Regions from separate parts of the Methylobacterium sp. 092160098-2 genome, predicted to be linked through region 1. Evidence: riboswitches for the same ligand, from Rfam matches in the RefSeq annotation. Region 1 holds a riboswitch; the other holds the start of a gene.
The links. Region 1 has a riboswitch for fluoride ahead of PQI07_RS11435 (voltage-gated chloride channel family protein). Riboswitches for the same ligand answer to the same signal wherever they lie in the genome.
Positions count from the first base shown of each region.

Region 2: linked by a shared signal. The riboswitch ahead of crcB (fluoride efflux transporter CrcB) and the one ahead of PQI07_RS11435 (voltage-gated chloride channel family protein) in region 1 are both predicted to bind fluoride.

Region 1 is NZ_JAQPZJ010000001.1:2,434,306-2,437,702, reverse strand. Features, by position in the region: gene PQI07_RS11455 (arsenic transporter) at 1-240, opposite strand, end outside; gene arsC (arsenate reductase (glutaredoxin)) at 275-712, opposite strand; gene PQI07_RS11445 (ArsR/SmtB family transcription factor) at 705-1,064, opposite strand; gene arsH (arsenical resistance protein ArsH) at 1,115-1,861, shown strand; fluoride riboswitch at 2,079-2,151, shown strand; gene PQI07_RS11435 (voltage-gated chloride channel family protein) at 2,193-3,397, shown strand, end outside.
Region 2 is NZ_JAQPZJ010000001.1:2,205,492-2,208,888, reverse strand. Features, by position in the region: gene PQI07_RS10400 (uroporphyrinogen decarboxylase) at 1-514, opposite strand, end outside; gene PQI07_RS10395 (pyruvate, water dikinase regulatory protein) at 977-1,807, shown strand; gene crcB (fluoride efflux transporter CrcB) at 1,924-2,313, opposite strand; fluoride riboswitch at 2,397-2,467, opposite strand; gene PQI07_RS10385 (hypothetical protein) at 2,649-3,158, opposite strand; gene lanM (lanmodulin LanM) at 3,338-3,397, opposite strand, start outside.

The DNA of each region.
Region 1 (3,397 bases):
CAGGGCCGCCCAATGGAAGAACCCGGCCTCATCGAGCAGCAGGGAGAGGATGATGAGCGCCACGAAGGTGAACGTGGCGTCCCAGACGACATGCCAGACCACCGGAATGTCGCCCGGATGGATCACGCCCGCGGCGAGAGCGACCCCCGCGCCGGCCAGCGCGCTCCATCCGATCCCGAGGCCCCTGGGCTGCCAGATGACGAACACGAGGGTGGCAAGAAAAATGGCGAGCGCGAGCATCCGGGCGTTTTCGTCTTATGGATCGGTGTGAGGCTCAAGCCGTGGCGACGCGGCGGCCGTGCTCGTCCACGACCCGCTCACCGTCTTCCTTGACGAACTCGCCCTGCTGCACCGGCAGAAGATCGAGCACGGCTTCCGACGGTCGGCACAGGCGCACGCCCTTGGGCGTGACCACCAGCGGGCGGTTGAGGAGGATCGGGTGCGCCGCGATGGCGTCCAGGAGCTGCGCATCCGTCAGCGCGGGATCGCCGAGGTTCAGCTCCGCGAACGGCGTGCCGCTCTCCCGCAGCACCGCACGCACCGACAGACCGGCGCGGGCCAGGAGCTGCACCAGCAGCGCCCGCGCGGGCGGGGTTTTGAGGTATTCGATCACGTGCGGCTCGATGCCGGCGTTGCGGATCATCGCGAGGGTGTTGCGGGACGTGCCGCATTCGGGGTTGTGGTAGATCACGACGTCGAACGGCTCAGGCATGGGCGGTCTCTCCTAGGGCGGGGCAGCAGGGTGCCAGGGCGGCCATCGCCGGGGTGCAGACCTCCGGGCGGCCCTGGCAGCAATCTTTCATCAGGAAGGCGATCAGGCCGGACAGCGCCGGGTAGGCGGCGCTGTAGATGATCGAGCGCCCCGCGCGCCGCGAGGCGACCAGGCCCGCGTGGCTCAGTTCCTTGAGATGATGGGACACGGTGGCGGCGGAGACGCCCACCGCCTCAGCCAGCACGCCGGAGGCCAGCCCGTCCGGGCCGGCGGTCACGAGCACCCGCACCAGGCGCAGACGGTGCTCCTGGGCGAGGGCCGCGAAGGCGGCGAGGGCTTGCGGCTCGTCCATATTCGTTACAATCTTCAAATCACTCTTTGAACGTACAAGAAAGCTGAACCTTGGACAAGCCGCGCCAGCCTTTCACCGATGGCCTGCCGAACCTGAGCGCCGCGCATTTCGTGGTGCCGACCCGCGCGCGCCTGGAGGCGGTCAAGCCGCTCACCCACGCCCCCCGGTTCCTGATCCTCTACGGCTCCCTGCGGGAGCGCTCGTTCAGCCGCTTCCTCGCCTACGAGGCCGCCCGGCTCCTGGAAGCCATGGGCGGCGAGGTGCGGATCTACGACGCGCACGGCCTGCCCCTGCCCGACGACACGACCGCCGATCATCCGAAGGTGCAGGAGCTGCGCGACCTCTCGATCTGGTCCGAGGGCCAAGTGTGGGTGTCGCCGGAGCGGCACGGCACGCTGACCGGCGTGATGAAAAGCCAGATCGACTGGCTGCCGCTCTCCGAAGGCAGCGTGCGGCCGACCCAGGGGCGCACCCTGGCCGTGATGCAGGTGTCCGGCGGCTCGCAGAGCTTCAACGCCGTGAACAGCCTGCGGATTCTCGGCCGCTGGATGCGGATGATCACGATCCCGAACCAGTCGTCGGTCCCGATGGCCTACAAGGAGTTCGACGAGGCCGGCCGGATGAAGCCGGGGCCGCTCTACGAGCGCGTCGTGGACGTATGCGAGGAGCTGATGAAGTTCACGCTGCTGACCCGGGAGCGGGCCGACGACCTCGTCGACCGCTACAGCGAGCGGAAGGAGCGCGCGCCGGAGCGCCTGAGCGCCGTGGCCGCCGACATCGGCTTTGTGAAGCGCTGAGACACCCCGCCGCCGATGCGACCGTCCACGCGGGCGCCGTCGTGATCGCGGCGGCGACCGGCCGCCCGTGGGGCAGGTCTGTGCGAGCCCCGGCGCCCCGAGGGCCGACCGGATCCGCTGTCTCCGCGTCCACCCTCGGGGGAGCGACGGGTTCGTCCCCCGCACGCCGCAGGCCTGCACGAAGGGCCTTGACGCGGTTCGGAGGGGTCCCGTATCTCTCGAGGACGGCAATGGTGTCTGCCGGGCCATCAAGGCCGAACCGCCGTCAGGCTGATGACTCCTACTTCTTGCGATCCCGCAAAGTCCTGCGGCATCGCATCAAGGGGATGTCATGCGCGCAACCTTCCAAAATCTGTTCACACGCTTCAACGTAGCGGCCTTTATCCGCACGCGGCACGATCATGCCGTCTCGGTCGCGCGCTGGATCCTGGTTCTGCTGCCCATGGCCGCCGCCGTGGGCTCCCTGTGCGCGGCCTTCCTCTGGAGCCTCGATGCGGCCACCCGGGCGCGCTTCGCCTATCCCGGGCTGCTGTTTCTCCTGCCGCTCGGCGGCTTGGCTATCGGGCTGCTCTACCATCGCTTCGGCCAGTCCGTGGAGGGCGGCAACAACCTCATCGTCGAGCAGATCCATGTGCCCGGGGGCGGCGTGCCCCTGCGCATGGCGCCGCTGATCTTCCTCGGCACGGTGGTCACGCATCTGTTCGGCGGATCGGCGGGCCGCGAAGGCACGGCCGTCCAACTGGGCGGCAGCCTCGCAAGCGCCTTCGGCAAGGCGGTCCGCCTGGATGCGCCGAGCTTCCGGATCATGCTGATGGCCGGGATCGCCGCGGGGTTCGGCGCCGTCTTCGGTACGCCACTGGCCGGCGCGGTCTTCGCGCTCGAGGTCCTCGCTGTCGGACGCATCGAATATGCGGCCCTCGTGCCCTGCCTCGTCGCGGCCGTGGTCGGCGACTGGACCTGTCAGCTGTGGGGCATCGAACACGGGGTCTACCGTATCGACGACCACGCCGGAGCCGTCGGCACGCACATGGTCGAGCCGCTGCTCCTGGCCAAGGTCGCGGTGGCAGGCGTGGCCTTCGGACTGGCCGGCCTGGTGTTCGCCGAGGCGAACCACATGCTCGGCGGATGGTGCAAGCGGGTCATCGCCTTCGCGCCCCTCCGCCCCGTGGCGGGCGGCCTCGCGGTGATCGCCCTGGTCTACCTCTGTGGCACGCGGGATTATCTGGGACTGGGCGTCTGGTCGGCGGATCCGCACGGGCTGACCATCGCCCGCTTCTTCGGTCCGGAGGTGCATCCCTGGAGCTGGGCGCTCAAGATGCTGTTCACGGTCGTCACCCTGAGCGCCGGGTTCAAGGGCGGCGAGGTCACGCCGCTGTTCTTCATCGGCGCGGCCCTCGGCAACGCACTGGCCGGGGTGCTGGGGGCGCCGGTGGATCTCCTGGCCGGCCTCGGGTTCGTCGCCGTGTTTGCCGGAGCGGCCAACACGCCGCTGGCCTGCACGCTGATGGGTATCGAGCTGTTCGGCGCCACGCACGG
Region 2 (3,397 bases), 230 kb from region 1:
CCGGGGTGCCGCGACCGCCGATCATGTAGCTCGCCACCGTCCAGGGGGCGCCGCAGAAGCCGAGCAGCGTGGTCTCGCCGGGCAGTTCCGCGCGCAGCCGGGTCACCGTCTCGAAGACCGGTGCGAGATGGGTCATCACCGCCGGGTCGCCGGCCTCGCGCAGCTTCGAAAAGGCCTCCCGGCCGTCGAGGGGATCGAGGCGCGGCCCCTCGCCCTCCACGAAGCGCACGTCCTGACCGAGCGCATGGGGCACGACCAGGATGTCCGAGAACAGGATCGCGGCATCGAAGCCGAACCGCCGGATCGGCTGGAGCGTCACCTCGACGGCGAAGTCGGGGCTGTAGCAGAGGTCGAGGAACGAGCCGGCCTCGGCCCGGGTCGCCCGGTATTCCGGCAGGTAGCGGCCGGCCTGCCGCATCATCCAGGCGGGGGGCGGACCGATCGCCTCCCCGTCGAGGACGCGCAGCACCTTCCGCTCGGACTTGCGCTCCGTCCCCGTCATCGTCGTTCCCATCCCGTATCCGTCATCCCGCATGCCCGTCGGCGGGCCTCCTGTCGAGTCGAGGCGCGCCGATCCCCACACAGGCCCCTTCGAAAAGAAAAGAGAGAATCTAGGACTCTGTTTTTTCTCTTGGGGGGCCGAATCACGGGGGCACAAAAGCGTCCACAGGCGGTCCCCGGCGCCGCGCCGTTAACGAGGCTTTAAAGGATTTGCTCCATCTTGCGAGAACGACCAGATCCGACAGCGCCTTGGCAACGCCGAGTCGTGTGCGGACCCCGGACGCGTCCCGGATTCTCCCAGTGAGTCGGAATCCATGCGCCCCGATCGTCTGCCTGTGAACGGCGGAGTCGATAGCGCGCACCGGTATCGCCCTGGACCGGCCCGGCGGGGCATCCTATCCACACTCATCGACTCCCCTGGCGGCCGGCGGTGGACAACGTGGCGCCGCGAATGGCGACCGCAGAGGCGATCGGAATGGGCCGCAGCTACTTCCACCTCCACCTCGTCTCCGACTCCACCGGCGAGACGCTGATCAATGTCGGGCGCGCGGCGGCCGCGCAGTACGAGGGCGTGTCGGCGATCGAGCACGTCTATCCGCTGGTGCGCTCGGCCGCGCAGCTCGACCGGGTGATCTCGGAGATCCGGGCGGCGCCGGGTCTCGTCCTCTACACCCTGGTGGGGGGCGACCTCGGCGAGCGGCTGGAGGAGGTCGCGCGGGAGACCGGCTCGCCCTGCCTGTCGGTGCTGCGGCCGGTCCACGACCTGCTGCGCGCCTATCTCGGCGCCGAGACCACGGCCCGGCCCGGCGCCCAGCACATGCTGAACGCCGAGTACTTCAAGCGCATCGACGCGATGAACTTCACCCTGGCCCACGACGACGGCAACCTGCCGGAGGATCTCGAGGACGCGGACGTGATCCTGCTCGGCGTCAGCCGGACCTCGAAGACGCCGACCTCGATCTACCTCGCCAATCGCGGCCTCAAGACCACCAACCTGCCGCTGGTGCCGGGCATGCCGCTGCCGCCGGCGATCGAGCGCGCCCGCAAGCCCCTGGTGGTCGGGCTGTTCGCCTCGCCGGAGCGGATCGTGCAGATCCGCCAGAACCGGCTCTCCAGCCTCAACGCCGACGAATCGTCCCTCTACGTCGACCGCTCGGCGGTGGCGGACGAGATCACCGCCTCCCGCCGGCTGTTCACCCGGAACCGCTGGCCGACCATCGACGTGACGCGCCGCTCCATCGAGGAGACCGCGGCGGCGATCGTCGACCTCTACCGCGACCACCGGCTGAAGTTCATCGCGGATTGAGAGGGGTTTCCGAAGGGCTCAGCCCTTTGGCGGGGTTCGGGGGCGGAGCCCCTGAACGACCCGGGCTCCGCCCCGGAGCCGCAAAAGCTCGCAGCCCTTTTGAAGCCGGGACGGCCTCAGCTGCCGCTCAGGACCGCCCGCACCAGGGTGAGGCCCGCCACCAGCCCGATCAGACCGGTCGCCACCGAGGCCCCAACGTAGAGGGCGGCGGCGGCGGTCTCGCCCCGGTGGTACAGGCTGATCGCGTCGAGGGAGAAGGTCGAGAAGGTGGTGAAGCCGCCGAGCACGCCCGTGGTCAGGAACAGCCGTGCCGGGTGACCCGCCGCGCCGCGCAGGGCGAAGCCCTCGGCGAGCACGCCCATCAGGAACGAGCCCAGCACGTTGATGATCAGCGTGGCCAGGGGGAAGCCGAGGCCCGGCAGCAGCCGGGCGACCGCCACGTTGATCCCGTGGCGGCACCCGCCCCCGAGCCCGGCTCCGACAACGACGATGAGGGTGTTGATCATGCCGGCCCTTCCTGTTCGGTCGGGCAGCCACGTCCTGTCGCGGCTTCGGCGCACGGCCCCACCGCGGACGGCTGAGGCGCGCCCGTGCGGTAGGAGCCATCAGCCCGGCCTCCGAGTCGGGCGGTTGTCGGGGCGCTCCATCCCCATCGGGACAGGCTTAGCGCAGGATGCCGGGAAGGGGAATCCGGTTTTCCGGCTCACGCGCTGGTGGGTCGGGGGGCGCGGCGGGTTCACAGATCGGTTCGGATCGGCGCGGGTCCCCTCCCGTGCGGGAGAGCGGACCCGCGCCCTGTCATGAACCCACCGCGCTGGATCGATCGGCGAAGCCGCAAGGCTCAGCGGGCGTAGGCGAAGTGGCTGCGCTGCTCGATCTGGGCGGCATAGAAATCCTCGACCACCTCGCGGACCACCTCGGCCAGCTCGTCGCCCCGGTGCTCGTCGAGCTGGATGTCGCTGCCGACGGTCCGGCCGATGGCGCAGCTCGCAGCCCCCGGCACGAGGCGCTCGTTGTAGCGCTGGTTCAGGCCCGAGACCGAGATGTAGTTGCTGCCGCCGAGTTCCGGACCGTACTTGATCTTGATCTTCTGCTCGGTGTCGGTCCCGCGCAGCCGCGCGCAGAGGCTGATGAAGTTGTCCTGATCGATCTTGGCCTCGAGGCCGGTGATGCTGCCGTGGACGTTGTCCTCCTCGTTGAGCACCTCGGCCATGAGGTTCAGGACGCCGACCACCGGCTCCAGCGCCCGGGCGCCTTCCTCCAGGAGTTTCTTGCGGAAGTCGTTGCTGCGGGCATCCGCCTCCTGCAGCCGCGCGCGGAACCTGTCCTTGACCTCGTTGGCGCGTGCCATCGCGCTCCTCCCTGGTGGTTCATCCGATGCTTTGCCGCCCGGATGACCGAAACCTACGAGGCCAATTCAGATGACGCAAGATAGTGCAAAATATTGATGCCTGCCCAGAACTTGAGCCGTTGCACAGGAATAATACTTGCTCATGGACTGTGCAACGGCGGAGTCTCCGGGATCCGCGCCTATTTCAGGAGCTGCAGCAGGCTGCGTCCGGCCGGGGTCTTGAGTTCCTTGGCGTCGAG